One region of the Lysinibacillus telephonicus genome, then DNA from elsewhere that is predicted to be linked to it. Evidence: riboswitches for the same ligand, from Rfam matches in the RefSeq annotation. Region 1 holds a riboswitch; each other region holds the start of a gene.
What was found. Region 1 has a riboswitch for thiamine pyrophosphate ahead of thiT (energy-coupled thiamine transporter ThiT). Riboswitches for the same ligand answer to the same signal wherever they lie in the genome.
Positions count from the first base shown of each region.

Region 2: another riboswitch for thiamine pyrophosphate. It lies ahead of tenA (thiaminase II); the one in region 1 lies ahead of thiT (energy-coupled thiamine transporter ThiT).
Region 3: another riboswitch for thiamine pyrophosphate. It lies ahead of MKY04_RS02700 (ABC transporter substrate-binding protein); the one in region 1 lies ahead of thiT (energy-coupled thiamine transporter ThiT).

Region 1 is NZ_CP155468.1:3,821,152-3,831,641, reverse strand. Features, by position in the region: gene MKY04_RS18645 (ATP-grasp domain-containing protein) at 1-881, shown strand, start outside; gene MKY04_RS18640 (aspartate/glutamate racemase family protein) at 878-1,588, shown strand; gene MKY04_RS18635 (DEAD/DEAH box helicase) at 1,811-2,959, shown strand; gene MKY04_RS18630 (aminopeptidase) at 2,961-4,190, shown strand; gene MKY04_RS18625 (exonuclease SbcCD subunit D) at 4,317-5,489, shown strand; gene MKY04_RS18620 (SMC family ATPase) at 5,486-8,560, shown strand; gene MKY04_RS18615 (DUF4870 domain-containing protein) at 8,737-9,057, opposite strand; TPP riboswitch at 9,201-9,308, shown strand; gene thiT (energy-coupled thiamine transporter ThiT) at 9,448-10,005, shown strand; gene map (type I methionyl aminopeptidase) at 10,207-10,490, shown strand, end outside.
Region 2 is NZ_CP155468.1:2,332,204-2,342,693, forward strand. Features, by position in the region: gene MKY04_RS11020 (methyl-accepting chemotaxis protein) at 1-255, opposite strand, end outside; gene MKY04_RS11025 (DUF3953 domain-containing protein) at 598-855, opposite strand; gene MKY04_RS11030 (ISL3 family transposase) at 1,100-2,314, opposite strand; gene thiE (thiamine phosphate synthase) at 2,477-3,106, opposite strand; gene thiD (bifunctional hydroxymethylpyrimidine kinase/phosphomethylpyrimidine kinase) at 3,093-3,920, opposite strand; gene thiM (hydroxyethylthiazole kinase) at 3,911-4,669, opposite strand; gene tenA (thiaminase II) at 4,656-5,339, opposite strand; TPP riboswitch at 5,461-5,560, opposite strand; TPP riboswitch at 5,630-5,730, opposite strand; gene MKY04_RS11055 (elongation factor G) at 5,818-7,221, opposite strand; gene MKY04_RS11060 (IS110 family transposase) at 7,672-8,949, opposite strand; partial or broken gene MKY04_RS11065 (GTP-binding protein) at 9,058-9,525, opposite strand; gene MKY04_RS11070 (S-layer homology domain-containing protein) at 9,677-10,490, opposite strand, start outside.
Region 3 is NZ_CP155468.1:553,482-563,971, forward strand. Features, by position in the region: gene MKY04_RS02660 (M20/M25/M40 family metallo-hydrolase) at 1-775, shown strand, start outside; gene MKY04_RS02665 (hypothetical protein) at 786-983, shown strand; gene MKY04_RS02670 (GNAT family N-acetyltransferase) at 950-1,294, shown strand; gene MKY04_RS02675 (SRPBCC family protein) at 1,320-1,790, shown strand; gene MKY04_RS02680 (TatD family hydrolase) at 1,947-2,717, opposite strand; gene MKY04_RS02685 (ABC transporter ATP-binding protein) at 2,714-3,451, opposite strand; gene MKY04_RS02690 (ABC transporter permease) at 3,453-4,211, opposite strand; gene MKY04_RS02695 (thiamine-binding protein) at 4,211-4,501, opposite strand; gene MKY04_RS02700 (ABC transporter substrate-binding protein) at 4,514-5,521, opposite strand; TPP riboswitch at 5,628-5,738, opposite strand; gene MKY04_RS02705 (hypothetical protein) at 5,859-6,002, opposite strand; gene MKY04_RS02710 (hypothetical protein) at 6,004-6,168, shown strand; gene MKY04_RS02715 (thioredoxin domain-containing protein) at 6,323-6,835, opposite strand; gene MKY04_RS02720 (aliphatic sulfonate ABC transporter substrate-binding protein) at 6,856-7,872, opposite strand; gene MKY04_RS02725 (ABC transporter ATP-binding protein) at 7,875-8,570, opposite strand; gene ssuC (aliphatic sulfonate ABC transporter permease SsuC) at 8,599-9,378, opposite strand; gene MKY04_RS02735 (DUF5068 domain-containing protein) at 9,918-10,490, shown strand, end outside.

The DNA of each region.
Region 1 (10,490 bases):
AAATTTTGTTAAAAGAAAACTTTTACAAAATGTGTGAGAAATATAATTTCAAATATCCTGGAACAACAACTGTTACAGCAGATAATTACGAAGGTTTTACACCGCCTTTTGAATATCCAATAATTTTAAAGGCATCCAATTCAGTTGCTTATTGGGCTTGTAAGTTCCCAGGGAAAAAGAAAGTATTTGTTGCCAATGATGAAGCAGAAAAGACTGCTATTTTAAAGGCAATTTATAGTTCTTCTTATCAAGATACAATGATTGTTCAAGAATTTATTCCTGGCGATGATTCGTATATGCGTGTTCTTAATGCATATGTTGGGAAAGACGGAAAAGTAAAATTAATGTGCTTAGGAAATCCAATTTTAGAGGAGCATTCACCTGAAGGAATTGGAAGCTATGCAGCAATTATTACAACACATGATGAAAAATTAATGGATAAAGTCCGCTATTTCTTGGAAGATATCGGTTATACTGGTTTTGCCAATTTCGATATGAAGTATGACGTGCGTGACGGAGAATATAAGCTCTTTGAAATTAATTTGCGAAACGGCCGCTCAAGCTACTACGTTACAGCAGCGGGTTATAACTTAATGAAATATGTTGCAGATGATCGTATGTTGAACATAAAACAAGATTTAACATATGCTAACAATAAGCACTTATGGATGATTATCCCGAAAGGCGTTTTATTTAAATATGCTTCAAATGAAAAAATGAAAATTGAAGCAAAAAGCTTAATTCGTCAAGGAAAGTGGACAAACTCTTTGTTTTATAAAGAAGACATGAATTTAAAGCGTTGGGTTAAACTAACGTTAAACAATTTAAATTATTACCGAAAATATAAAAAATACTTTAATAAAAAAGGTTTGGAAGAATGAGAAAAACATTAGGTATTATTGGTGGCGTCGGTCCTTTAGCAACGATGTTTATTGGTGAAATGATTGTTCGCCGTACAAGAGCTTCTAAAGATCAAGAGCATGTTCATACAATTATTGATAATGATACAACTATTCCAGATCGGACAGCGTATATTTTAGATAATACGAATGAAAATCCAGTTCCGTATTTAATAAATGATGCAGTAAAGCTTGCAAATGCAGGAGCAAATTTAATTTGTATACCTTGTAATACTGCACATACGTTTTATGATGAATTACAATTAGCTTCTCCAGTACCTGTTTTGCATATGATTCGTGAGACAGCAAAACGTGCAGCATGTTTAGGAGCAAAACGTGTTGGAATTTTAGCAACAGATGGTACGTTGGCTTCAGCTGTCTATCAAAAAGCGCTGCTTGAGGAAGGAATTGAACCCGTTATTCCTGATAGAGCAATACAAAAGCAAGTTATGTCAGTTATTTACGATTATGTAAAGGCAGGAAGAGAAGTTTCGCTTTATCAATGGAATGTGATAGAGCAGGCAATGCTGCAATTACAATGCGACAAAATAATTTTAGGATGTACAGAGCTTTCAATTGTAAACAAAGATTTAAAATTAAATGATCGCTATATCGATTCATTAATGGTCCTAGCAGAAAGTGCAATTGTTGCATGTGGATATGAACTGAATAACCCTGTAAGAGTTTAAGCCTGCCTTTTAATAGGCAGGTTTTTTTACTGAATGGCAAGTATTAATTTTTGGGAAAGTGTTTAGCTGCGCACGTCTGCTCTCGTGTCTATTCAACTTCCTTCTGTGTTTGGCGGTAGTCTCTTAGCACATATAGAGCCAAAACGTGCAGCCTCTGCTTTTCAAGGTATAAATGACTAAATTATGGTACACTAAACGCAAGTAACTAAAGGTGGGTAAAAAATGTCAGTAATTAGTTTGTTAAACGAAACATTACAAAATAAATGGAAATTTGAAGATACAATGAAAGTGCAGGAGGAAATGATTCCAGCAATGCTTGAAGGAAAAGACATTGTTGCACAATCGCCGACAGGTTCTGGTAAAACTCTTGCATATGTTTTGCCGATTTTAAATAAGGTAGATGGAAGCAAAAAACAAACGCAAGCACTAATCGTTGCACCTTCACAAGAGCTTGCTATGCAAATTGTTGAAGTAATTCGTGAATGGACAACTGGCACAGATATTACTGTTCAGCAATTAATAGGTGGAGCAAACTCAGCTCGTCAAATTGAAAAATTAAAGAAAAAACCAACTATCGTTGTTGGAACACCAGGACGTTTAAATGAATTGGCAAGATCAAATAAATTAAAATTAAAAGAAATTCAAATTGTAGTATTAGATGAATGTGATCAACTTCTTAGCCGTGAATACCGCGTTATAATAAAATCGTTTATTGAAGGTGCTGCATATGGTAGACAGGTTGTTGTTGTATCGGCGACAATAACTGATGAAATAAAACTGGTAGCAAGCCGTATGATGTTTGAACCGATTAATATTGAGATTAAACCTGAAGATATGGTTCAAGTTGGAAAAGTTGTTCATTCGTTTATTAAAGTAGAAGAACGCGATAAGACAGAAATGTTAAGACGTCTTGCTAATATTGAGGAGCTGCGTGGGTTAGCATTCGTTAATAATATTGATCAAGTTTTAATGAAAGAAACAAAATTAAAATATAAGGATGCAAAAATTGTAACTCTCCACTCAGATATGAAAAAGGAAGAACGTAAAAGTGCTTTAGATGCATTTCGTAAGGGAGATGCACGCATTTTAATTGCAACAGATATTGCAGCACGTGGCCTTGATATAGGTGGTTTGACACACGTTATTCATGTAGATGCACCGCGTACAATCGAGCAGTATACCCACCGTTCTGGCCGTACAGGACGAGCTGGAGCTGATGGAGAAGTTTTAACATTGCTTTCCTATAAAGATGAAAAAACATATAAGAAATTAACACGAGAAATAAATGTTAAACCAGTGCAGAAAATTTGGCACCAAGGAAAAGTAATCGAGGGCAATTCAAAAACAGTTTTACAAAAGAGAGGGAAATAGGATGACGTTTGATGAAAAGTTGGAACAATATGCTGAACTGGCAGTAAAAGTTGGCGTTAACATTCAAAAAGGTCAATACTTACTAATTAATACATCAACAGAGACCCTTGATTTTACAAGAATTGTTGTGAAAAAAGCTTATGAAGCAGGTGCAGGCAGAGTTCAAGTGAATTTAACAGACCCTGTTTTTACTCGTGAGTTCTATGAACATGGTGCAGAAGAAGAATTTAATAAATATCCAAAATGGATTGTCGCTCAACGCGATGAGTTAATAGAACGAAAGGGCGCTCTTTTATGGATTGATGCAGAGGATCCTGACCTTTTAGCAGGAATCGCAACTTCCCGTATTTCAGCACAGCAAAAAGCTGCGGGAAATGCTTTAGTTCGTTACCGTAAAGCAATTATGAATGATGATATCGCTTGGTCGATTATTGCAGTACCATCGAAAAAATGGGCTGCAAAAGTGTTTCCAGATTTATCGGAAAGCGAACAGATGACTGCATTATGGGAGGCAATTTTTAAAACAGTGCGCATTGGTGAAGGTGATGCTGTAGAAAAATGGCGTCATCATATTAATAATTTAGAAAAACGTGCAGAGCAACTAAACAACAAAAAATTTACAAAATTACATTACAGGGCTCCTGGTACAGACTTAACGATAGAACTTCCTGAAAAACATGTTTGGCTTTCAGGCGGCAGCAACACTCCTGAGGGAACGACATTTATTGCCAACATGCCAACTGAGGAGGTATTTACACTACCTTCTAAGTATGGGATAAACGGTGTTGTAAGCAATACGAAACCGTTAGCATATCAAGGGAATATTATCGATAAATTTTCGCTGACGTTTGAAAAAGGGAAAATTGTGAAGGCAGAGGCTGAAGTCGGGAATGATTTATTGCAAGAATTAATTGCAACGGATGAAGGATCTTGCTATTTAGGGGAAGTTGCTCTTGTCCCTCATGAGTCGCCAATTTCAACTTCAGGTATCTTATATTACAATACTCTCTTTGATGAAAATGCTTCAAACCATTTAGCAATTGGTGAAGCATATCCTACTTGCTATGAAGGTGGACGCGAACTACAGGACGGTCAACTAGAGTCACTTGGAATAAATGTTTCTGTTACTCATGTTGATTTTATGATTGGCAGCGGGGAAATGGATATTGACGGCGTCCTGCCTGACGGTACTGAAGAGCCGATTTTCCGAAAAGGGAATTGGGCATTTTAAGTAAAGTAATAAAAAATTTCCAGTAAAATAAGCTTACTTTTCACGAATGTTTGTTCGTGTGAAGTGGGCTTTTTTTATTGAAAAATGATACAATAGAAAAAAATCGAAACATGGAGGTCGATGTAAATGAAAATATTCCATACCGCAGATTGGCATTTAGGTAAGCTTGTACAAGGGGTTTATATGACAGATGACCAACGCTATATTTTACAGCAATTTTTACAAGCAATTGATGAAGAACAGCCGGATGTCGTGATAATTGCTGGGGATTTATATGACCGTGCACTTCCTCCTGTCGAAGCAGTTGATTTATTGGACGAGACGTTAGCAGAAATTGTTTTAAAAAGAAAAGTACCTGTACTAAGTATTGCGGGAAACCATGATAGCCCGACACGTCTACAGTTTGGCAGCAAGTTGATGCAGGAAAGCGGACTGCATATTATTGGTGAGCTTTCAAAAAGCATCGAACCAATTATTTTGAACGATGAGTTTGGAGAAGTCCATTTTCATTTAGTACCATTTGTAGAACCATCCACTGTTAAAAATATATTTGAGGATGACGCAGTTACTACATATGATGAAGCGATGAAAAAAGTTATTCAAATAATTGAAGAGAAAATGGACAAATCCAAGAGACATGTTTTTATTGGACATGCCTTTGTCACACCGTATGGAGAAAAAGAGCACAATACGAGTGATTCAGAACGTCCTTTAGCAATAGGGGGCTCGGAGTGTGTAAACGCCGAGTACTTTAAGCCATTCCACTATACGGCACTAGGGCATTTACATAAGGCACACTATGTTCTAAATGAAACAATTCGATATTCAGGTTCTCCTTTAAAATATTCTGCCTCTGAAGCAAACCACGAAAAAGGTTTTTTAATTGTTGATTTAAATAAGGATGGACAAGTATCGGTTGCAAAACGCCCCTTCATTCCACTTAGAGATTTGCGCATTATTGAAGGAACAATTCAAGATATTTTAAAACATGGAATTAGTGAGGATTACGTATTTGTTCGTTTAACAGATTTAACGCCTGTTGTTGGAGCGATGGAACAAATTCGTACGGTTTATCCAAATGCAATGCATGTTGAACGAAAAGCATTGCCGAGATTAGAAGACGCTGAAAATGGAGAAATCGTTCGAAGGGAACAGATGGATGAGGGCAGTCTATTTAAAGCGTTCCATAAAGAAATTTTGGGAACAGAACCAACTGATTATACACAGCAACTATTTGAAGAGGTTCTTCAGGAAATGCTGGCAGAAGAACGTGAAGGTAAAGAGGTGATCGTGAAATGAAGCCGCTTAAACTAACAATGCGAGCATTTGGTCCGTATAAAAACGAAGAAGTAATTGACTTTACGGAGCTTCAAAATAATCGTCTGTTTGTTATTTCAGGTTCAACTGGAGCAGGGAAGACGACGATTTTTGATGGCATCTGTTTTGCGTTATTCGGGTTTGGCAGTGGACAAGATCGTAAAGACACAAAAATGATGCGAAGCGATTTTGCAGAAGACCATGTCCATACTGCAGTGGAACTAATTTTTGAAATCCACGGAAAAGTCTATCGTGTGCTGCGTCAGCTTCCTCATGTTAAAGAAGGGCGTAAAAGTGCAACTGGTGAAAAATATGAGTTGTTTGAAATACGAGACGGTCAAGAGCTTCCAGTTGTTGAACGGCAAAGAATAACAGATATTAACCAAAAGCTTGAAGATATAATCGGCTTATCATACGACCAATTTAATCAGATTGTCATGCTGCCGCAGGGAGAGTTTCGTAAATTATTAACCTCTCAATCTGATAATAAAGAGGAAATTTTACGAAAAATTTTTAAAACAAATCGCTATGGAGAGCTAACGCAAAGGTTAGAAGAGAAAAAGAGACAGGCTGAACAAAAGTTAAATGAAGCTCGCTTGTTAAAAAATAGCTATATTGCACAAATTGAAGGGGCGTTGCCAAAGCGTGAATCCTTACTGTTTACGGTACTTAATCAAAACTCAAACATTTATCAAATTCAGGATGCGCTCGATGAAGAGGTCCAATACTATCAACAAAAAATAAAAGAAGATCAAAAAAGCTATGATGAAGCTGCAGGAAAATATAAAGAGAAATATGAGTTTATCGTAGCGAAGCGAAATTTAAATGAACGAATTGATGCATATGAAAAGAAAGTACAAAAACTGCATGAAATCGAGCAACAAAAACCTTATTTTGAACAAATAAACAATGAATATCAAGCAGCAATTCGTGCCAGTAGAATCAAGCCTTTGAATGAACAATGCTTAACATTACATGAACAAAAACAACAACAGCAACAACGATTACAAGTAGTCTTGCAACAATTAGAAAACGCAATACAACAATTAACAGTTGCAAAGGAAATATTTCAAAATGAACTTTTAAAGCAAAATGAACGCGATGCTTCCTTACAACAAGTACTCGAATTACAAAAATTACTCCCTCTTTTTGAGCAAGTTGAAAAACAAACGTTCATTGTTCAGGCTTTGCAAAATGAAGTAAATCAAGCACTTACTTCTTTTAAACAGATAGAACAGCAGCTTCAGCAGCAAAAAGAGAAGATGACAAAGTTAAATAAGCAAATTGAGCAACTTGAAATAAGAAACGAACAGCTAAATCATGCAATGGAACAGCAAATCCATTTACGTGAAGTAGTAAATACATTTACAACTTATAATGAACTTACGAAAAAAGTGAATCTACTAAAAGAGCAATATATTAATGCATCTCAAGAGTATGATGCAGCTAAAACAGCTTACGATTTAGAAGAAATAAAATGGTTAAATAATCAGGCGGCGATATTGGCTGCCAGCTTAGTGCCCGGTTCACCCTGTCCTGTTTGTGGAAGTACTGAACATATTACATTAGACCGCCAACATGTAGATGTTATCGACGAAAAAGCTTTGAAGGCAATGAAAACCAATCTATCAGCTGCTGAACAAAACAAGTATACGGCTGAGGCGAATGTTAATGCATCAATTGCACATCTAAATCAATATCAAAATGAACTGGAACGTCTTAATGCACCAATAGATGAGCAACAACAATTTATAGATAAATTTAACGAAATCAATGAATATGTAAAGCAATTACAGGTTGAATCAGAACAGCTTGCTCAATATAAAAAACAGTTAAAGCAACTACAAGCTATGATTGAGCAGCAGGATCTACAAAGAAAACAAGTTGAAGATATATATAGACAAAAACAGCAACAGCTTATAAAAGAAAATACTGTATTAGATCAATATAAATCACTTATTCCTTCACATTTCCAACAGCTTTCTCAAGTAAAGCAAGCACTAGTGGAAGCAGAGCAGAATAAAAATAACTTGCAGCAAAGATGGGAAAGTGCTCAGAAACAATTACAACAAGCTGAAAAAAATCAAGCTACAAATGAAGAGGCATTAAAACATACCGAGCAGCAATTAAAGCTACTAGAAGAAAACCTAGAAAAAGCAAAAGAAGAATTTAAACAATCCATGGCTGCTGCTGGTTTTGCGAATTATAAACAATTCGAAGCTTCTATTCGTAGCGAAAGTGAACAACAGCTTTTACAACAGCAATATGTCCAATACACAAATGAGCTTCATGCCTTAAAGATACAGGTGGAAGAAGAGGGCAAGCTGTTAAAAGGAGAAGAAAGGGTTGACTTGAAATTACAAGAGCAACAACTCGCAGAATTAGAAGCTGTAAGAGAAAAAGCTCATGAAACATTAAATTTCTCGAAAGAATGTGAACGAAATTGCATCGACTTCTCTGAGAAGCTTGATCGAATTGTCGACGAAATATATCAATTAGAGGAAGTTTCAAATCAAATTGTAGATTTATACAATTTGCTGCGTGGTCAAAATAGCAAGAAAATCTCCTTTGAGCGATATGTTCAAATGGGCTATTTAGAGCAAATAACAGAGGCTGCTAATATTCGACTGCGAAATTTATCCAATGGACAGTATTATTTGCAATGTTCAGATCGGCAGGAATCCCATGGACGTCAAAGTGGCTTAAGCTTGGATGTTTATGATACGTATACAGGGCAGTCACGGGATGTAAAGTCTCTATCTGGAGGAGAAAAATTCAATGCATCCCTTTGTCTAGCCCTAGGAATGGCGGATGTCATTCAAAGCTTCCAAGGGAATGTGAAAATTGATACGATGTTTATTGATGAAGGATTTGGTTCCCTTGATGAAGAATCGCTAATGAAGGCAATTGATACATTAATAGATCTTCAAAAGTCGGGTAGAATGATTGGGGTCATTTCCCATGTTTCGGAGTTGAAAGCGGCAATGCCAGCTATTTTACAAGTAGAAAAATTAAAAGAAGGCTATAGTAAAACTTCAATTATTGTGAAATAAAAAATTATTCTAAGAGAATATAAAAATTCGTTAGGACTATTTCTTTCAGTGTGGTTTTATATGGAACTAATAGTTTAATCGGACGAAAAAAGTGCCAGCACTACTCATGCTGGCGCTTTTTTACTCCAAACCACTTTTATTCATAGCTATCATTCTGTTTTTTATTATTTTAGATATTAGCGGATAACACGAATTGCCTGAATAATATTCCAAATAATACATGCAATTGAAATAATCATATAGACAGCCATTAATCCAAATATGATATATGCAAAACTGTTCATATCATAATAATATGATGAAAACATCCCGATAACACCGAAGAGTGATATTAAAATCAAGAATACCACAGGGATTAAATGAGATAAAAATGCCCGTTTCGCATGGAATTTCACTTCCGAGTCTTTAACGACAAAATAGACAATTAGAGGTAATAAAAAAGGTGCGAACAACAAACTAATGTAACATAGGGCAGATAGTACTTTATTCTGTTCCATAGAATCTCCTTTTCTAAATCCAAGATACTTTATATACGGAAAAACATTCATAATGGTTTCAATTGGAAAAATAATAAAAATCCTAGTTGAAAAAGTCACATACTTTGATACAATAAATTTGTTCTAACAGTTAAATATGATGTATTACCCACAAGGGGGGCTGATGAAGTCAGCTGAGATTGTGCACGTATTGCACTAACCCTTTGAACCTGTAAGTTAACACTTGCGTAGGGATGTGGATAGAAACCGACTCCATCTGGCGTCAGGCTCTGTCCTGGCGCCATTTTTGTATTTTTGTGTATGCAAATCTACAACTGGAGTAAATATTTTTCTAGATTTCTATTCCTTCTCATGTTGTTCTACATCGGAATAAAAGAGAGGAGAGTTGTTATGAACAAATCAAGATTACTAATGCTTGTTGAAATTGCAATTTTTGCTGCAATTGGGGTTGTGTTGGATAAAATATCGTTTTCCATTTGGGCTCAAGGCGGTTCTATTAGCTTTGTCATGCTGCCGATTTTATTAATGGCTATTCGCTGGGGATTATCAGCGGGAGTTATTACTGGATTATTAATTGGAATAATTCAAATTGCGTTAGGCGGTTATGTTCTTCATTGGGTACAAGGATTCCTAGACTATATTGTTGCATTTTCAGTTGTTGGTTTTGCAGGGATATTCCGTACACAAATTTTAGAAGCAGCAAAAAATTTAGATAAAAAGAAAATAAGCCTCTATATCGTGCTTGGTACGACTATGGGCGGATTGCTTCGATATGCTGCACACTCAATTGCTGGGGCAGTTTTCTTTAAAGAATATGCGGGAGATCAAAATGTGTGGTTGTATACAATCATTTACAACGGATCTTATATGATACCTGCAATTATTCTAACATCAATAGTGGGTTCTCTAATCTTTACATCAGCCCCAAAACTTTTAAGAACTAATTAAAATATGACGTCCTAATTATACGTTGCTCATACCAATTTTATGGTATTAGTTCAACAATAATTTTAGGACGTCTTTTTAAGTTTAAAAAAGAATAAATCTGTTTTATTCTCCATAAATAAATTAATAGAAGCAGATGCCCAAATATCTAATCTCAAATATGGTATATTATATAGTGAAATGTAAATAGGAAGGACGTTTACAATGATTGTACAAACAAAAGAAGAATTAGAGGCATTAAAAAAAATTGGACGCATTTGTGCCGAAATACGTGATGCATTGAAGGCAGCTACGAAGCCCGGCATCACTACTAAAGAGTTAGACGAAATCGCTGGCCGCATGTTTGCAGAAGCTGGTGCAGTTTCAGGCCCTAAAGGTGAATATGATTTTCCTGGATATACATGTATAAGTGTCAATCATGAAGTAGCGCATGGTATACCAAGCGGCAAAGTAATTAACGAAGGAGATTTAGTCAATATCGACGTATC
Region 2 (10,490 bases), 1.5 Mb from region 1:
TAATTGTTCTCCTATTTTCATTTGTAATTCAGAATTTCCAGCTATAGCACCTGCTAATTCCTCTGTATCTATTAGGCCAGTAGTTATATTAGCACATCCATAAGCTTCTATTCCAGCAGCCTCATATAATTTATCATAGGCTGTAAAATAAGTAGCAATGGAAGTGATTAAAATCATGACCACAAGTATCCCCGCTATAATAGTGCCTAGTTGAAAAGTTAAAGTGTGTCTAATCTTACTAGTTCTTTTGTTCATTTTATTAGAAAGCCCCCTATAGTACTAATAACACAACTGTCATAATCATACTATGAAAAGATGTATAGAGAAACTATGTTTGAAAATTTTTTACTTTTTAGTATTAAGATGGTATTTTTATTGACATAATGGGAACTTTGCTATATAGAAGCTACAATTTGTTTAATATTTTCTAAAACTACTATTTTAGAATAACTATAACTACTTATCTGGAGAATAATATCTAAAATCGATTTATCATTTTAGTTTACATAATAAATTTACGGTAATTAAATGATTTATGAAAATCACCTTTACGCAAATTTCCATTAGGAGATATTTATAGATCAATGGTTACATTGGCTACCCATTTAAAATACTTAGAAATACAGCGAATATTAAAAATATTGCAACACCAAAATAAGAGATAGACCACAATCGTTTTTGCGTGCTTTTATATTCCCTCAATCCAAGGATAATAAATATACCACTCAATAAAGCTAGTGATAATTGATTAAAACGAAAGTCATCAGTTACAATACTATAACTACTAATTCCAATGACTAAAACTGTAAGAATAAGCTGAAGTAACAAGTAAATATCAAATTTTCTATTCTTCATTTTTTCTCCTCTTGAATGCTTACCATTAACCAGCACACTAATTTTTAAAAGTACATATATCTGAATTTAATATTAAAGTGATTATATCATGTTATTGCTATCCATTTATAGAAAAAAATGTAAACCAACTACAACTATTTCATACTTATGTTAAAGTTCCAGATTCGTAACGTTAATTAAAAGGTAATAAAAAAATGGTTCTATGTCAAATGTTGGGGTGAAGTGATATTACACGGCACCCCGATTATCCTAAATGAATCCCAATTTTCTTAGATAAATTATTTAATAAAATTTTCGCTTTAAAGTGTTCATAGCTTCTAAAACCATAAGCATTGCGCTTCAAAACTTTTGATTTATTATTAATTCCTTCTAAAAAACCATTTGAATATCCAAAACTTAAACTATTTAAAATTTCAACTTGCCAATTTTTTAGCGTTTGAATAGCCTTTAAAAATGCCGGAATATTTGCTTCTTCTACCTTTCGGTAAAAGGCTTCTAATCTTTTTTTTATTTCTATCAAATCATTTGAAGTTTTTGCCCAATCAAACCATTCGCAGTAAGCTTCTTTTAATTCATAGGCTTGCTTTAGTTCCTTCGACATTCCTATGTAACGATTTAAGTACCAACGATTCGTTTCTGTTAACTTATCAAATCGTTTATATAGTACGTGACGCATTTTCTTACATTTCTTTCGATCATATGCATGCCATTCTTTTTGAACATTTCGACGTACTTCATCTAGTGCCCAGTAAATATAACGACAATAATGAAAGCGATCCGCAATAATAATCGGGCGATTTAACGCCTTCCTAACTGCTGCTTTAAAGCTTGGATTCATGTCCATAACCACAATTTCTACATCTGCACCGTATTTCATCAAGTAATCCTTAATGGTTTCTTTTCTACGATTTGGTAAAATATCAATTGGTTCATGTGTTTCCGCATTGGCAATAATTAATTGATAAGTTCCCGCATCGGTATCTGCTTTATATTCATCAATCGCGATACATTTTGGTAAATGAACCCCTTCATTTAATTGTTCCTTTACTACTTCTTTAAAGCGACGAATCACTGTTGAGCTTGATGTACCAAGTACTTCAGCTGCTTCTTTAAATGTTTTTGCCTTTATTGAACGGATTCGTACAACTTGATTCCATTCTTTCGAGAAACGTTGATATTTATCCACGAAAGGGGATTTTTCTGAAAAACGTTTCCCACATTGGCATACATAACGACGACGTTTATAAAAAAGGACGGTTAATCGTTCAAACCATTTTAAATGATTAATTTTTTGAATTCGATAATCATGGACTTTTGATGTTATATTCTTGCATGCTGGACATTGATGTTCTTTTTTTGGTATGGAAACGTGTAGAACAATACGTTCCCCCATCTCCTCCACCTTATGAACAGTTACACCTTTTAATCCTGGAATATTCATGTTAAAATTCATTTGCACGTATCACCTTTCATTGCTTGTTTCTCGACAATTCAAGTATATAGAAATCGGTGATTACGTGCTTTTTTATTTATGAAATTTTTTCAAACCCCAACAAATATTATAGAGCCAAAAAAATCACCACTAAAGGAATACCTAAAGAGGTGATTTTTATAATCAGGTTCATTTTTTTAATTTCTTAAATTTTTGTACAGTTGCTTTTCGATCTCTGCTCTGACTAATCGCAGAGATAACCGCAACTCCATCTGCACCAGCTCTTATTACTTCATTTGCATTTTCAGTAGTGATACCACCTATTGCGACGATTGGAAAGTTAGGGAAATTGTATCGAGCCCTTGATAAAAAAGATACCCCAGCTGCCGGCTTTGCATCTGGTTTCGATATTGTTTCAAAAATAGGGCCAATTCCAACATAATCTGCACCACCCTGAACTGCAGCGTACATTTCTTCCTCTGTATGCACTGAAACACCAACAATTTTTCCTTCAAATTGCTTACGAATATATTTTAATGGCAGATCATCTTGCCCAACATGAGCACCATCTGCATTTAATGTAAGTGCTAAATCAACATCATCATTTACTATAAAAGGCACATTATATTGCTTGCATAATTTCTGGCATTGCTTTGCAAATTTTATATATTCATTGCCTTTTAATCCTTTGTCTCCCTTTTCACGGAACTGAAAGAAAGTTACACCTGCACTTAACGCTTCTTCTAATACAATTAGCGGATCTTCCTTACAATTTTCTGCTCCCATAATAAAGTAGACCTCTAGATCACTTCGTTTCATGAACCATCACCTCATAAATGCCCCGCAGCTCTTGGTAGGCAAAATGATTTGTTGGACCATGACCATGTCCGATATTTAACGGATGTTCTATTGCAAGCTGTACAAATTTTTTTGCTTCTACAATTGACTCATGTAGAGTAAATCCTCTACCTAAAAATGCTGTAATTGCTGATGAAAACGTACATCCAGTTCCATGTGTATGTTTCGTATTAATTCTTTTCGTTTCCATCGAAAATGATGAACCGTTTTCAAAAAAGACAGTATCAGTAGCAGTATCAGCTTCTTCAAAATGACCACCCTTCATCACAACACACTTTACACCAAGTTGTAAAATACGTTTGGCGGCGTTAAATATATCCTGTTCATTACGAATTTTTACGCCGCTAATTACTTCTGCCTCGGGGATATTTGGTGTCAATACAGTAGCAAGTGGTAGTAATTTTGTATTTAATGCATGAACAGCATCGTCTTGCAATAGTGCTGCACCGCCTTTTGCGATCATCACAGGATCTACAATTATGTGTGCTGTTTGTTGCTGCAAAATTCTTGCTACTGTTTCAATAATTTCAGTAGAAAAAAGCATACCTGTTTTCAAAGCTTTAACATTAAAATCTTGAAAAACTGACGTCATTTGCTGCGCTACAAATTCAGGTGTAGTCGGATATATTCCTTGAACCCCACATGTGTTTTGAGCTGTAAGAGCAGTGATAACAGATGTTCCAAATGTTTTTAATTCCTGAAAAGTTTTTAAATCTGCTTGAATGCCAGCCCCACCGCCACTGTCGGAGCCTGCAATTGTCAAAACTACGTCCATTGCTCTCCTCCAATAGAAGCCTCATGGATTCCGTTAATAACTTCCATTTGGAATGACCCTAATAATTTTTTCTTTGAGGCATTTTCAGCTACTTTTTTATAGTCTGTCAACACGTTTTGTAAATTTTGAATCTTGTTTCCCTCTAATGTTAATGTGGCGGCGCAAATTGCACTAAGCAGGCATCCAGTTCCAGTAACCTGAGTCATTAGTTCATTTCCACCAGGTACCCACTCTTCATTTTTCCCATCTGTTACATAATCTGCAGCACCTGTAACAATAACAAGGCAGTTATATTGATGGGCAACCTGTTTAGCAACTGAAGCTACATCCATACTCCCTTCTCCACTATCTACACCTTTAGAATGCCAATTAACACCTGCAATAGTGGCAAGTTCCCCCGCATTACAACGAATAAGTTGGATATTAATACTATTTAAAATTTCATTTACAGCATTTTGGCGGAATTTTGTAGCACCTACACCAACTGGGTCTAGTACAACAGGTATATTCAATTCATTTGCCTTTTTTCCCGCAAGTTTCATCGTTTCTAGTGTTCGTTGATTTAATGTACCAATGTTAAGTAATAAAGCGTTGGCAATGGACACCATTTCTTGTACTTCATCCATTTCATCTGCCATTACAGGAGAAGCACCAATTGCCAACATTCCATTCGCTGTAAAATTAGCAACAACATAATTTGTAATACAATGAACTAACGGATTTTTTTGACGTATTTTAAACATACTCATAATATTCCACCTCTTTCTTCCAATTTTCTAACGTCCAGGACATCTCCCAAAATTTCCATTCATAATAGCAGCTCTTTTTAAAATGAGATTTAAGAAGGTAGATCTTTAAGGGGTGTTCTATTGCAAAGCGATTCATCATCGCTTTTTGAAAGTCGATTTTTTCTTTAAGTTCAGGACTGCTGTATATGTCTATCCATTCTTGATACAATTTCACTCCAGGTTTTGAATCTTTGTATTTCTCCCCAATCTCCTGATAAATCCATGGACATGGTAAAATTGCTGCGAAAGCTTCTTCCACACCACCATTGTGTACTGCATTATACATATGGCTAACATAATTGTAGGTAGATGGTGCGGGTTCAAAATTATTTATTTCATCTTCAGTTACACCTAACTCTTTAAAAACAGTACGGTGTAAAACTAACTCAGATTCATTAATATAACTACAAGAATCCAAAAAGAATACAATATCATCATTTGTTTCTGCCTTAGATGCAGCAATGGCTAAAATTTTAGTGTAGTGCTTTAAATAGTAAGCATCTTGCATCATGTAATACTTAAATTTTTCAATAGGCAGTGAACCATCTACTATACCTTTTACAAATGGATGATTAAAGCTCCCTTCAAAATAAAGATCCGTTTCTGTTCTTACTTCTTCACAAAATATCATGAATGTCCTCCTTTTTTGGTGGACGTAAGAGAGAAAAAAACGCTCTTTTTGTTTTATGACAAAAAGAGCGTTTTTCCTATTAGAAAGTGGTTTCACTGCTAGGTAATCAGCGAATTCTTCCCAAAATGGTTTAATTGCTCCCTACGTCAGTATTAACTGTCAGGTTCAAAGGGTCAGGTTTTAACCTTCTCAGGCGCAAAAGCACCCCCCCTGCAATTAGAGATATTTAGCAAATAAAAAACTCTCCAAAATGGAGAGCATTTTTACAGCACAAATAAGCGAAATTTTCACTTGTAATGTACTTTGCTCCCTACGCCAGTATTAACTGAACAGGTTCAAAGGGTCAGGTTTTAACCTTCTCAGGCGCAAAAGCACCCCCCCTGCAAATATTCTAATTAATAATATTCTAGCAGTTTTTTTTGAATATTCAAGAGGATTAAGTTTCAGATAAATTAATCAACTATTTATACCATTAATACTACTTTTTTAAACAATGCATTGCTTCTTCTGCTTCATCCCATGGGACAACATAGCCTTTTCCTTTCACGCAAAAAATACTTGATGATGTATATTCAGGGTCAGCATTTTTATCATAATTAATTTGTTCAATTACTTCTTCAGAATTATGGCAAATATCGTAGCCAGAAAATTGAATCGATAAAGCACCTTTTCCATTTGTGTATGCCGAAAAAATAGTATTGTAATTCATAAAGGTAGAGACAGGTGCTTTCCCAATAATCGTTACCTGATTTTCTGACATAATTGGAGGTTCAAAAGTGCCAAAAGCTTGTTGAATATCTGTCATTATTCTTCCAATAAAATCTAAGGGAGCTTTCATCTTAAAACGATAATAGGGTTCGAGCAATATATTTTCAGCTTGTTCTAGACCTTGCCGTAATGCTCGGAAGGTTGCTTCACGGAAATCTCCCCCTTCAGTATGCTTGTTATGTGCACGGCCAGTTAACAATGTAAATTTGATATCCGTAATTGGATATCCCGTCAATAAGCCATGGTGATCCCGTTCAAATAAATGCTTCTCAACTAGTCTTTGATGCCCAATTGACAAGTCATCTGCGTGACAAGCATTGTCAAACAGAATACCTGAACCTCTCGGAGCAGGTTCCATTTTCAAATGAACTTCAGCATAATGTTTTAGTGGCTCGAAATGTCCGTAACCCGTAACGGTATTTTGAATTGTTTCTAAATATAAAATTTTCGGTTCTTCAAATTGCACATCAATACTAAATCGTGTTTTTGCTATATCTTCTAAAACTTCAAGCTGAATGATTCCCATAACATGCACATGTATTTCTTGAAATTTCTCGCTCCAAACCACTTGTAATGTTGGCTCTTCAGATTCAAGTAAGCGAAAAATACGCAATATTTCCTTAATATGCTCTGCCCCTTTGTAGACAACTTTTGCCTGTAAGGTTGGGACAAGTTCAAATTGTTCATTAAGATTTGCGTTGTCACCTAGAACATCCCCAATTTTTGCATATGTAAGTCCTTTTACTGCAAATATCTCACCAGCATTAACTTGCTGAACTATATTAAATTGAGTTCCATTATAAAGTCGAATTTCTGTTACTTTTTCAGTTAAATCTTCAAATTGAAACTCATCTCTAACTTTTAGCGTTCCACTTAACGCTTTTATAAATGTAATTCGCTGATTTTGTTCATCATGGCGAATTTTAAACACTTTTCCTTGGAAAGGTGCATCATTGTCAAATTTAGTTTTTGTAAGTATTGCAAATTGGTTAAAAAATTCTTTGACTTTTATATCTTTTAAAGCTGAACCTGCCATACAAATAAATGCTTGTTCGTTTTGAATCATCTTCAATAGCGCAGAAAAATATTGCGATATGTCTATATTATCTTCCATATAATGCTCAAACAGCTTCTCATCACGTTCCGCAATCCATTCTAAAATACTTTCCGGAATCGATTGATCATTAATCTCCTCCCTCTATAAATGTTGATATATCAACGGTTTGACCCGTTTTATCTAATAGAAAAAATATTTTTTAAAGAATAATATTTTAGTATTTTACAATACTTCAATTCATTTACAGTTTGAGGATACGCTTCGCTAAAGTTAATTGGTAGTAATTAACTTTCCGTTCCAATATGTGATGCACAATTGGATCTCTGCAATGCTTATGATGACGTACCCTCCCATGTCTCTTGGCGTCTAGCGCATACATTCCTTCGTTCGGTCTATTCATAAGGCAGAGGCTGGCGATGCTCCTTTAGGGACTCGTAGTCGGATGGAATAAATAATGCCGGCTTCTCCGTGTCATCCTTTTGTAATTTAATCGAGCTAAGGTGTAGCTTAGGCTGCCTCTACGAGACAATAAAGGTCTTTCATCATAAGTTGTTCATCAAACTGTACTTTCTTCTTGCATAGAGCGTGTAAAATCTTCAGTAACTTACCACAAAGGACAACCATCGATTGCTTCTTTCGAAGTGGATTAACTGTGCGTGTGGTGTAATATTCATGTAATTGCTTAAAGGCTTCATTATGGCGAATCAACGGTATCATAACTCGGAATAAGAGAGAACGAAGCTTTCTTCTTCCTCGCTTTGAAATGCGTTTCTGACCTTTGTGTTGCCCAGATGAGTTTTCACGTAATGTGAGTCCCGCTAGTTTGATTAATTGGCGTGGATGCTCATATTGAGTGAAGGAACCAATCTCTGAAAGAAGATCGACGATTGTTACATCGCCAATACCAGGCACAGTGGCTAGATACTCATAATCCGTCATTTGTTTCGTTAATTCAATTAATTGTTCTGTTAGACTATCGAGCTGTTGTTGCATCAATTTGCGTTGACTAAGGAGTGTGGCAATTTCTATTCGTGCCATCGTAAGACCTTCTGTCAACCCGATTGAAGATTGAGCAGCCTCGACTAATTGTTTTGCCTTCGGCAATTGAGGTGATTTTAATCCCTCTACCTGACGGTATAAAAACAATAATTCTTCGGGAGATTTACCGAGAATATCAGCGGGTAGAGGTGTCTTTTCAAGAACCGCATACGCCATCTTTCCGAAACTTTTAAAAACAGACATAAATTCTGGGAAAAAGCGATCCAACCATCGAATGAGACGATTTTGTAATGCATTGAGATCTTCTTGTATCTTTGAACGTAACGTGGCACCGTTTCGTAATTCCGCTTCCACGCCTTCTAGAATACGTGGATAGCTAAAACGTCCATCACGTATTAGACGCGCAATTACAAGTGCATCCTTTTGATCGTTCTTCGTTTGGAGATTATCGTCCAATTCTTTGGATTTGTTCACATGGCTCGGATTCACCATGATAAACGGAATCCCATGTTCAAAAAGATAGACAGCGAGATTCATCCAGTAGTGGCCTGTAGGCTCAAAACCAACTAATATTTCGCTTTTATCATGCGTAGTAAGTAAAGTTAATAACTTTTCATAAAATGCATCAAACCCATTTCTTGATTGCGTGAAAGGGAATGACTTTTGAAGCACACGGCCTCGTTCATCAATTGCGCAAGCATAATGTTTGTGCTTAGCGATATCGATACCTACGACGAGTGTATTTTCAGTGACTTGATTAATTTTCTGGTTCGTATTAAAATTCATAGACGGAGTCCTCCTGTGTGATGATGGGTCAATGGCTGTTGACACTCATGCATCATACTAGAGGGCTTTTTTTATTTCAAGACCCTGAAAATCCTTCTAACAGGAATGCTCCTTTAATAATAAAGCATCCGTTGAAAATTCTTTTTTAATGCTTTGCATTACCTCTTCAACAGCTGCCCCTTCACGGTCAATTTTATTAATGAAAATAAATGTTGGAACATGGTATTTCCTTAAAAGATTCCAAACTGTCTCAGTATGTCCTTCAATTCCATCAACTGCACTGATTAATAGAATAGCGTAATCCATTATACTAATTGCCCGTTCCATTTCTGGTGAAAAATCCATATGTCCTGGTGTATCAATTAAAGTATAAGTATCTCCTTTATAATGAATTCTGCCTTGCTCAGCAAAGATGGTAATTCCACGTTGACGTTCAATCGCATGATTATCTAAATATGCGTCCTTATGATCAACACGCCCTCTTTCTTTAATGCTCTCCGTATGGTAAAGCAGCTGCTCAGAAAAGGTTGTCTTGCCAGCATCTACATGGGCAAGTACGCCAAAAGTTTTATACATATTATTACTTCCTTCTTATTTACAATAATAAAAGTATTGTATCAAAAAATAATCCGCCTCACCTATGAGACGGATCATTTTTCTAAAAGCGCAGTGTTATAAGCAACAGATGAAAAACTAAATAAAATAAAAGAGATGTAACTTTGTCTTATTATAAAGCATCTGTTTGTTCTGGGCCTTCAGGTAAGTATTTCAATAAACCAATATCATTTAATCCATTATAAATTTTCGTTGTATAGCCGAGATTTTCATTTGATAAGTAAGATGCTTTCGAAGCAATCAATTTTTCGATTGTTGGTAAATATGTTTTATCAACTTGAGACCAAAGCTTATAGGATTGGATTAAATCCTCTAACGTTAAATGTTTGTAGTCATCCCCTACAAACTCATACTCTGGACTAATTTTATACCAAATGTCACCATTATCGCGTATCCATTTATCTTGATCTCTCTCTATTGCTGTTTGAATAGCTCTTGCAGTTTCTAAATACTTTTCATCACCAAATTCTAAGTAGGCCATTAATAAAATATTCATCCCTCCAAGAACGTGATTCATAGATGAATGTGTTGTGACTTTTTGGTTCACAGGAAAGTAGTCAGAAATATAATATGAATTATTATCTACTTGAATAATATGTCCCTCCTCTTTCCTTGAAACCAATAAATCCGCATAATTTCTCAAAGGCTCTTTATAATTTGGAATATTAAATAGTTCCCCACTATTGTAATAGAAGAGTGCGATTTGTTCGTTAAAGCGTGTATCAATAAAAGGAGCTGTAATATTATACAAACTTTTTAAGTAAGTGCTAGTAACTTCCGTTTGCCAATACTCTTTACCCATTTTAAAGTTTTGTAAATTTACAAATGAATTATAGACAAGATTCTCGAAATAACGATCTTGTTGATTTTTATATAAAGTAAGTGCCCGATCTTCTTTTACAAGCAATAAACTTCTACCATAACCT
Region 3 (10,490 bases), 1.3 Mb from region 1:
ACTGCAAGATTTAAAGGAACAATATTCTACACAAACACCATATCGAGCAGTGGCAATGTATAATGTCTTTTTAATGAAGCGCAGTGCAGCAGAAATTTTAGACTTGTTTGAGCAAGTTACAGCTCGTGCGATGGAGAAATGTCAGGAACGCTATGATGAAGTCTGTGCAAAAATGAATATTAACCCACTCGGTAAAATACGTACAATTCGTTATAGTGAACTACTAAGCTATGCAAAGAAAAAGCTTGGTGAACCTGCAGTTGAAAAGCTGATTGAAGAAGTAATTGCCCGTCTTGATTTAGATGAGCGTGATCAGTCATTTTTCATTGCAGATAAATTAATGATTCATTGCCAGGAGTTGGCACCGGCAGTTGTTGTGTTATTCGTACCGCCATTTTATCCTGCGGTTAATTCAAGCGATCATCCTTTAGCTAAAAAGGCAATAGAACTAGTGTTGCAGGCATCCAAGCCATATGAAATTCCGTTGCAGCAAGTTCATTATTTTAATGGCATTAGTGATTTAAGCTATTGCCAATTAAGCGAGGACAATGGGTGGCAGGCATATGAAATGAACACCCCTGTTTGGAAACGTACTTATGATATACCATTTGACCATATCGCGAAGTTCAAGGCACCTGTGTTGAATGTAGGTCCTTATGGAAAAGACGCTCATCAAATTTCAGAAAGGTTGCATATGAAGAGTGCTTTTTACGAAATGCCGGACTTAATCTATCAGTTGCTGCGTTTTGTTGATAAAGAAACTATGAACAAATGAGGGGAGCAGTATGAAAATTCATGTATTAAATGAAGCAGATGCAGAGGATTATCAAGGGCTTCGACTAAGAGCATTGCAAACTAATCCGGAAAGCTTTGGTTCTACATATGAAAGGGAAGCGGTGTTCACAACTGAAATGGTCCAAGAGGCATTCGACCGGATGAAGATAAGTTTGTGCTTGGTGCGTATAATACGGATGGTTTATTAGTTGGAGTTGTAACTTTTATACGTGAGTCCCTTTTAAAATCACAGCATAAAGGGAATATTTATGGCATGTATGTTGCACCCGAAACACGAGGTCAGGGTGTGGGGAAAGCTTTAATGTTTGAGGTTATTCAGCGCGCAAAAGAAACAGAAGGATTAGAGCAATTGATTCTGCAAGTCGTCTCTACTAACGACTCTGCAAAAATGCTTTACAAGTCTTTAGGCTTTGAAACTTACGGTGTTGAACCAAGGGCTATAAAAGATAGGGAACTGTACTTTGATGAAGATTTAATGGTGCTGTTTTTACACAATTAAAAATTTGGAAATTCTATAAAAAGGGATGATTCCTATAACTACCACATCATTTCATTATGTTACTTACATTGCAACGACACCTGAAAAACTTTGGGAAGCTTTAACGAACAGTGAATTTACTGAGAAGTATTGGTTCGGAAGAAAGATTCAATCTGATTGGAAAGAAGGATCGCTTGTTACGTTTTTTGATGAAAATGGAAACATTACGGACGATGGCACACTTATTGCTTATGAGCCCCATCAACTTCTTTCATATACATTTCTTTGGGTAGAAGATCAAACTCAACGTCAATGTTTACCTAAAGTAACCTTTAAACTTCAGCCGATGGAGTCGACAGTCAAATTGATTTTGCAACATGAAGACCTTTTGCCATCGGATTTCTTTGACGAAAGTGAAGGCTTCCAAGGGATTAATAACGGTTGGCCAGCCATTATAAGCAACTTAAAGTCTTTGTTGGAAACTGGTAAAACTTTGCCTGCCCTTACTTTTTCATAACTAAATTTAATAAGGCTGTGTAGATATTCAAATTCTACACAACCTTTTTACATATTCGAAGCTACTGTAGCATTAGCGCGCATAGCAAGAGATTCAATCACAAAACCCGATTTTGGATCTAGTTGGGGCTCCAAAAAAGCCACAATTTCACAATAATTAAATCCCATAAAACCTCTTCGTATTCTCATACAATACTCGCGCGGTTTCTTTAACTGAACGATTTTGGAGCTGGGCTATTCTATCAATAGAATGCTTCATCATCTTCGGTTCAGTCAGCTGGTTTGTAAAAGGTCCTTCAAAAGACCATGGTCCATCTGTTTCCACCATCATTAGTTCAAGCGGATACATGCGCACGAGCTGTTGAATTTCGTCCTCATACAGAACATCTGGCGTAATAGAAATAAAGTAGCCATTATTAATCATTCGCTTAACAACTACTTCATCCCCTTTAAACCAATGGAAATGAGCTTTTGTAGCGCCGTGCTTTTCAAGTAAATCACAGGCGATATGTGCATCCTCATAAACGGCATGCAACACAATCGGCTTCTTCCACGCTGCAGAAACTTGAATAAACCGCTCTAGCAATTCAATATAAGGCTGATAATCTAGCTGATTATTACTTTCCAGCTTCTTATAATAAGGCAGCCCAACCTCGCCAATTGCCACCATTTCATGAACATGCCGTTTCATCCATAAAAAAAGTGCTTCTACATCTTGAGAAGAAGGGATTTCTTGCTCCGGATGAAAACCGTACGCCGGCTTCACCCGAGCATCTTCAACCCAATAGCTTCGATTTTTAACACAAGACGCTAAATCAAACGACACAGCAATTAAAGCTTCAATTTGATGCTCAGTTAAACTCGATAAAATATAGTTTCGTTCCTTGTCATCATATTTATCAAGATGGATATGTGCATCGATCATCATTCAACAATTTCCTCCTTAATGTATTGGAAAATTTGCTGCTTTAAATCGAAAAACTCGGTTGTTTCAAGTAAGCTTTCATTTCTTGGTCTAGAAAAGGGGACAGTGATTTCTGCCTTCATAGTTGCCGGTCTCTTTGAAAGTACATAAATGCGATCAGCTAAAAATATCGCTTCTTCGATGCTATGGGTAATAAACAATACGGACTTTCGATTTTCCTCCCAAACAGAAAGAAGCCATTTTTGCATTTTAATTCGTGTAAATTCATCTAAAGCTGAAAATGGTTCGTCTAAACAGAGTAAACTTTGTTTGCTCAGTAGAGCGCGGATAAATGAAACACGTTGTCTCATCCCTCCAGATAAATCAATGGGATAAGAGTTCTCAAACTCTGCAAGTCCTACTTTCTCAAGCCATTGTTTTGCCTCTTCAACATTTGGTTTGCCTGTTAATTCTGCTGCAAGCACTACATTTTCTAATACGGTTCGCCATGGAAACAGGGAAGGCTGTTGCGGCATGTAGCTAATCAATCCTTTTTTTCCATTAATCACTTCATTATTTAATGTGATTGTGCCGTGTTCAGGTTTAATAATTCCGCCAATTAGTTGGAATAGCGTGCTTTTTCCACTGCCAGACGGTCCAAGAATAGCAACGAATTCACGGTCCCTCACATGTAAATTTATATTTTTTAAAACTGAAAGATCTCCATATGCTTTATCTAATCCATTGATTGTTAGCATCCTACACTCCCTCTTTTCTACCTTTAACCATTAGCTTTTCGACGAGTCGTATTACTCCGAACAACAAAAGGCTTAATAGCATAATAAAGAAAATAGCTGCAAATACACGGTCGATGCGGAAGGAGGATTGTGCAAGAGTCATATAAACACCAATTCCTTGTTTTGCACCAAGCCATTCAGAAATCACTGCACCCATCACACTATATGTTGCTGCTATTTTAAGTCCAGAAAAGATTGATGGAAGGGCATGGGGCATTTCTAGCTTCCAAAATATTTGATTTCTACTTGCACCAACCATCTCCATATAGTGTTTTAATTCTGGAGCGGTTTGTCTAAAACCGTCCATGCTTGCGACAACAATAGGAAAGAAACAAACTAAACTAATCACAATGAGTTTCGGCAATAGATCAAAACCAAACCATATAATAAGCAGGGGGGCTAATACAATTGTCGGGATATTTTGGGATAATATTAGCAACGGATAAAGAACTTGGTTTGCTTTTGGTAATCGATAAAGAATGATTGCAATGAAAAGACCAACACTGCATCCAATACTCAAGCCAAGTAATGTTAATTTCATTGTGGAAATTAGATGACCATAAAATTCCCAAATGCCATTGTAAATTTCCTTTATTACATCACTCGGTGCCGGCAATAGCCACATTGGTGTAGCTGTTATATAAACAAGTAGTTCCCAAAGAATGAATAAAAGAAGGAGGAACACAATTGATTTTCCTCCTCGTTGCCACATCTGCTGCATCAACGATATTTCTCCGTTAACGTGTTCATTGTAATTCCGCTAGGTTGGTATAAAATTTTTACTTGTGTAATAACATTTGGACTACCTAATTCAATCATCTTTTCATTCATTTTCTCAATGATGGATAGAAGTTCGGAAAGTTCCCCCTCCATTGTTGTCTCTAATGGATGAACCTCGTATTTCACACCAGAAGCATCAATTACTGCAATAGCAGCATCCACAAAAGGAATGACATCTTCAGGATTTTTTGTTTTAGGTATAATTTGTACACTAATTAATGAATTCGCCATTTTTTTCTCTCCTTATTCCGGTAAAAATTCATTTGTAAATGCTTTTTCCGGATCAAATTCGCCTTCTAATACACCATTTTCCTTCATCCATTCTGCATAATTTGCCCAAATCTCAAGCTTTTGCACTCCCCATCGTGGAGCATCATCTTGGTACTTATCTGCCAACCATTTTTGGCTTTCTAATACAAGCTGTTGATCCAGTTCAGGTGCTGCTGCTGATAGAATACTAGCTGCATCTTCTGGGTTTTCAATTGCATCTTGGTAGCCTTTAGAGGCTGCTGCCACAAAAGCTTTTACGGTATCAGGGTTTTCTTCAATCATTTCTTCATTCGTTGCAAGAACAGGAGTATAGTAATCAAGCTTTTCACTGTAATCGGTTAAATAAATCATGTTAATATCCTCGCCGCGAAGTTCAGCTTCAACACCTGTCCAACCATAATAAATCCATGCAAAGTCAATTCCTTGGTTCGCCATCGTAAAGAAGTCGGCATTTCCTGCATTAACGATATCAAGCTTGTTAATATCTGCATTGTCTGATTTCATTAATGTTTCTAGAACTGATTGCTCAATAGGAGATCCCCAACCTCCATAAGTTTTGCCTTCAAAATCTTTAGGAGAAGTAATATTTTTGCCCGCAGGTGAGGCAAATCCAGATGTGTTATGTTGAATTACCGCTGCAATTGAAACGATAGGTACATTTTGTGTTCGAGCAAGTGTAATGGATTCTTGATAGCTGACACCGAATTCCGCTTGGCCAGAAGCTACGAGCTGATCTGCACCTGCATCACCAGGTTGAATAATTTCAACGTCTAATCCTTGTTCTTCAAAATAGCCTTTTTCTTTTGCTACATAAAGCCCCGTATGATTTGTATTTGGTGTCCAATCTAAAACAACGGTTACTTTTTCTAATGGTTTTTCTTCTGTTTGCTCGTTTGTGTTTGTTTCAGTTTGTGATTCCTTTGATTGACAGCCAACAAGCGCTAAAACTGCAATCATCACCAGAAAGAAAAGTTTTTTCATGATGAATCCTCCATTGTAATGAATTATTCATACTCGAAGAAATAAAAAACGTCTAGGATAGTATCCCAGACGTTAAAAAACATTCATTTCAAAATGAAAAGAAAATCAAATTGAAGTCAATGTTCCCTACGCTGGTATTAACCAAATCAGGTTCAAAGGGTTAGTATCTTACGGGATACAATCTCAGCTGGCCATACCAGCTCCCCTACATTTCTTCTTGCTATGAACTTTGTATTTTATTTTAGCAATGACTATAGCACGGAGCAATCATTTTTTATTTAACATTTAAGGTAAAAAGGGGAAGGGGGATCTATCTTACTATTGGAATTAGTTGAGTTTATTCCGTAAAATGTTTTACTTCTTCCCATGCTGCATTTGGATCATCTGCCTTTTTCCATACTCGGCCAGTTGTTGTATCATATAAATAGAGCCATTCTTCATTTACAAGCAACTCGTAATTTTCACTTACAGAATCATTCATATTGATAGAACTTAGATTAGATGAAAGATCCCACCCAGCATTATTAATTGCATTAGATATTAATGAGGCGGCTACTAAAATACTAATACTTAAAATTACGATTGAGCCAATTAGAGATAATCGTTTTTTACTCTCAATTTTTATTCCTCCTTTAGGTTATGATTGAAAATCATTTATTAATACAATAACAAAATCCCACTAATTTCCAAAGTGTATATTAGACTACAAAAAAACTGAACTAATTGTGCATTAGTTCAGCTTTAAATTTAACTATCTATAAATAGTCTACTTACATATTGAATTACTCTAGCTTTTTTGAATTATAACAATTGATCGATTTCCTTTTTTAGTTGTGCTGCATCAATTTCGACTGGGTATTGGAATTCTTTATTGTTAATGAAGACAGTTGGCACCATTTTAACGTTGCGTTTAACAGCTTCTGCAACAATTTGTAAGCTTAAATCGATTGTTTCAGGTTCTTCTTTTAAGCCGTATTGTTCTGTCAGCATTTTTTTGATACTATCACTGTCGATTTCATGCCATTCGCTTTGCTTTGCGAAAAGGTCTTTCATCAAGTCATAAACACGTTCAGGCTCCTTATAATCAAAGAAACAGTTTGCAAGTGTTCCGTATAATAGCATTTCACGTGGTTTATCAAAATGCTTAATAACATATTCTACTTGGCCATTTTCAATATAAGGTTGAAGTGTTTTATCAGCAGCCTCAAAAAATGTAGCACAATAAGGGCATGCCAAGTTTAGAAAAACCTCTACTTTTACTGGAGCTCCTTTTGAACCATAGCTTAAAAAGGCATTTTCAATTACTGTTGTCATTTTTGTACCTCCCGAATTTATTATTGAACATTGCTTGGAATAATTGATTCATCAATATTCACAGCTTCCTTAATATTAATTTCTGTTTCCAATAAACCTGCGTTAAAGAATGTATCTGCTAATTGCTGCTGGCTTGAGATAATTTCATCACCGATTTTTTGAACACCAAAAGTACGGCGGTTGTTTGCTTGTTGAAGTGGTGCTGCGTCTAAACCTAATTCAGAAGATAGAATATTTGCTACTTCATCTTTGTTTTCATTTGCCCATTGATCGGCATTTTGCAATTCTTCTAGAATAATAGATACTACATCAGGTTTTTCTGTTAATAATTGGTCTGTTGCGAAGTAGAATGTACGGTTTTCCGTTAAATCAGAGCCATTCACAATTGTGCGAGTTTCTACTGTGTTTTCAACGATTGCTAAGTATGGATCCCATGAACCGTAAACATCGAATTCACCTTTTGTGAAGGCCGCTAAACCTTCAGCCGCATCCTTATAGAAAATAATCTCTACATCATCCGGTGAAATACCCGCTTTTTCTAATGCAACAAGCAATAAATAATGTTGGTTGCCGCCTTTTGTAACTCCAATTTTTTTACCTTTTAAATCTTTTACTGTTTGAATATCTGAATCTGCTTTTGCCACTAATGCAACACCTTCTGGATATGGGGCTTCAGAGGCAACATAGTTTAAAGGATGACCTCCCGCTTGCATAAATACAGCATTGCCGTCAGATGCATGACCGAAATCGATATTGTTTGTGTTTAAAGCTTCTAATAGCACTGTGCCAGTAGGGAAAACTTTCCATTCTACAGTGTAACCAGCTTCTTCAAGTGCCGCATCTAGGTTGCCATGTTCTTTTAAAATGTTAATTGTATTTCCTTTTTGGTAGCCAATTGTAATTACTTCTTTTTCCGTACTGCCAGTTGATTCATCAGTTGGTTCTTCGTTTGTAGACCCTGTACTTGATTCATTGCCGCAAGCAGCTAAAACTAATACAAATAATGCAGTAATTAAAAATAACAGCGATTTTTTCATGCTCATCCTCCTAAAATTTGATTTAATATTTTTTGCTCGTAGTAGGTGAATTTTTCATCACGTTCACGAGGTCTAGGCAAATCAATTTTTTCATCTAGCTGAATCGTTCCTTTATCGATGACAATGACGCGATCTGCAAGACGAACCGCTTCTGTTACATCGTGTGTTACGAGAAGGGAAGTAAATTCCTGCTGCTGCCAAAGTCCCTCGATTAAGTTTTGCATTTCAATTCGTGTTAACGCATCTAGAGCTCCAAGGGGCTCGTCGAAAAGCAATATATCTGGGTTGCTAGCCAATGCTCGTGCAAGAGCAATTCGTTGCTTTTGACCACCTGACAATTGATCTGGCCAATCTGTCTTTTTATCGATTAATCCAACTTTTTGCAGAGATTGCTCTGCAACTTCATTATTAATGGCTCCAAGTTCGATGTTTTTAATAATACTTTTCCAAGGAATGAGTCGATCATCCTGGAACATAATACGAATTTTCGGCTTGCTACCACTGTTGCTAGAAAAAGATAAAGTTCCTTTTGAAATCTCTTCTAGCTGTGCAATGACGCGTAATAGTGTACTTTTCCCACAGCCGCTGCGGCCAACAATTGCCGTAAAACTCCCAGGTTCAATAGAGAGGTTTATGTCATGTAGTACTTCATTATCCCCGTAGCTTTTACTTACATCCTTTAGTTCAATGTTGAACATCCTAACACCTCACTTTTATATCCAAATATTATTTTTTATGAAAAGCCGGATGCCATTTTAATAGACGATGTTCAAATAACTTTGCAATTAAATCTGATAGTTTTCCTAAAATGGCGTAAAGGACAATTGTTAATACAATAATATCCATCTGCATAAATTCACGGGCACTCGTAGCCAAAAAGCCTATGCCAGAGTCTGCACCAATTGTCTCTGCAACAATTAGGGATACCCACATAACGCCTAAAGCGTAGCGAATTCCGACTAGTATGGAAGGTAAAGCGCCGGGTAAAATAATATTCGTAAATAATTTGTTCCGCGATAAACCATAAACGCTGCCCATTTCAATTAGTTTCCGATCAACGTTTTTAATGCCATTAAAGGTATTAATATAAATTGGGAACATAACACCTAGTGCAACTAAAAAAATCTTGGCGCTTTCTCCAATACCAAACCATAAAATAACAAGTGGAATTAAAGCTAGGTGGGGAATTGTACGAATCATTTGAATCGTTGTATCTATTGTTCTTTCAAAAAAGACAACAGTTCCATTGACTAATCCAAGAATAAATCCAATGATTCCACCAATCGCAAATCCAATCAGGGCACGTTGAGTACTAATATATACATGCTCTTGTAATTCCCCAGATTTAGAAAGCTTAATTGCTGCTTCGACCACCTCTAACGGAGAGGGAAGTAGCGTGGTCGTAACGATTTTATATTGCACTAATAATTGCCATAAAATAATCGTAACAACAGGTAATATCCAAGGAACTAATCTATTATTATACCATTTTCTTCCTTTCCTCAATTTCTCACCTTCTTATATTTTTTGATATATTAGAAAATTATGTAACATATTGAATTATAATAATGCCTATAAGAATTGTAAAGATTTAAAATTATTTTATTAGATTAAGAGGAAATCATACCAACTACTTTTGAACAGGGTATAAATTTCCTTATCAACAAACCGCACTTATTTAAAGAAAATCTTGCGTTACGTAGTTATCGAACGAATTATATGATGATAATAAATATAGTGGTTTTGTATACGAGATGCTAAAGGGGAATAGCAGAAGGTGAAGGTGAAGAAAGATAACTTTCTTTTTTATAATTACTTCTAATGCCCTCCTTCCTTACTAAATCATTTTTCTAAAATAACTCAAATTTACGTAGATATTTTTGTTGGTAGTATCATTTAACGTTACTATTATAGTATAACTTTCCAATATGTACCAAAAAATAGAGTCGCTGTAGTTGTCTGTAATTTATTTCCTTCTCCTTATATTACCGAATTAAATAATGTGTTAGTATGTTACTAATTTGGAAATTGGAGGTTTGAAAATTTTGAGTAAATCATGGACATTCCTTTTGACAGCATTACTAACATCAGTAATTATTAGCGGATGTGGAAGCAACGAGAAACCAACAGAGGCTGATGAGAATGCAAATGCTACAGAGGAGAATAACGTAGAAGTTGAAGATACTAAGGAAGAAGTTGAGGAAGCAGCAACAACTGCTACTAGTACAAGTGACTTTTCAGATTTAATTAAATATATGGAAGAAGAAACAGAAGGTACAGCGAAAGTTCTTTATGAAAATAAAGAACCGCAAGTTCATGAAATGGACGGTGTAACACTGTCTTTAGATGCATATACACTTGTTGAATTAAATGATTTCCATACGGACTTTAGTATTCCTTTTAATGACCAGACAAATGGTGGTGTAATTATTGCACAGTATACAGTGAAGAACGAATTAGACAAGGATGTTTATTACACTCCTTTCCTATATCTATCTTTCACAGGTGCGGAAAAAGATTATAACAATTTTAGAGATTTGCTTCCACCTGAAGAACAATTAGTGGAAAAGTTATCACCAACAAATGATTATTTGCTTAAGGCTGGCGAGACTGTAACA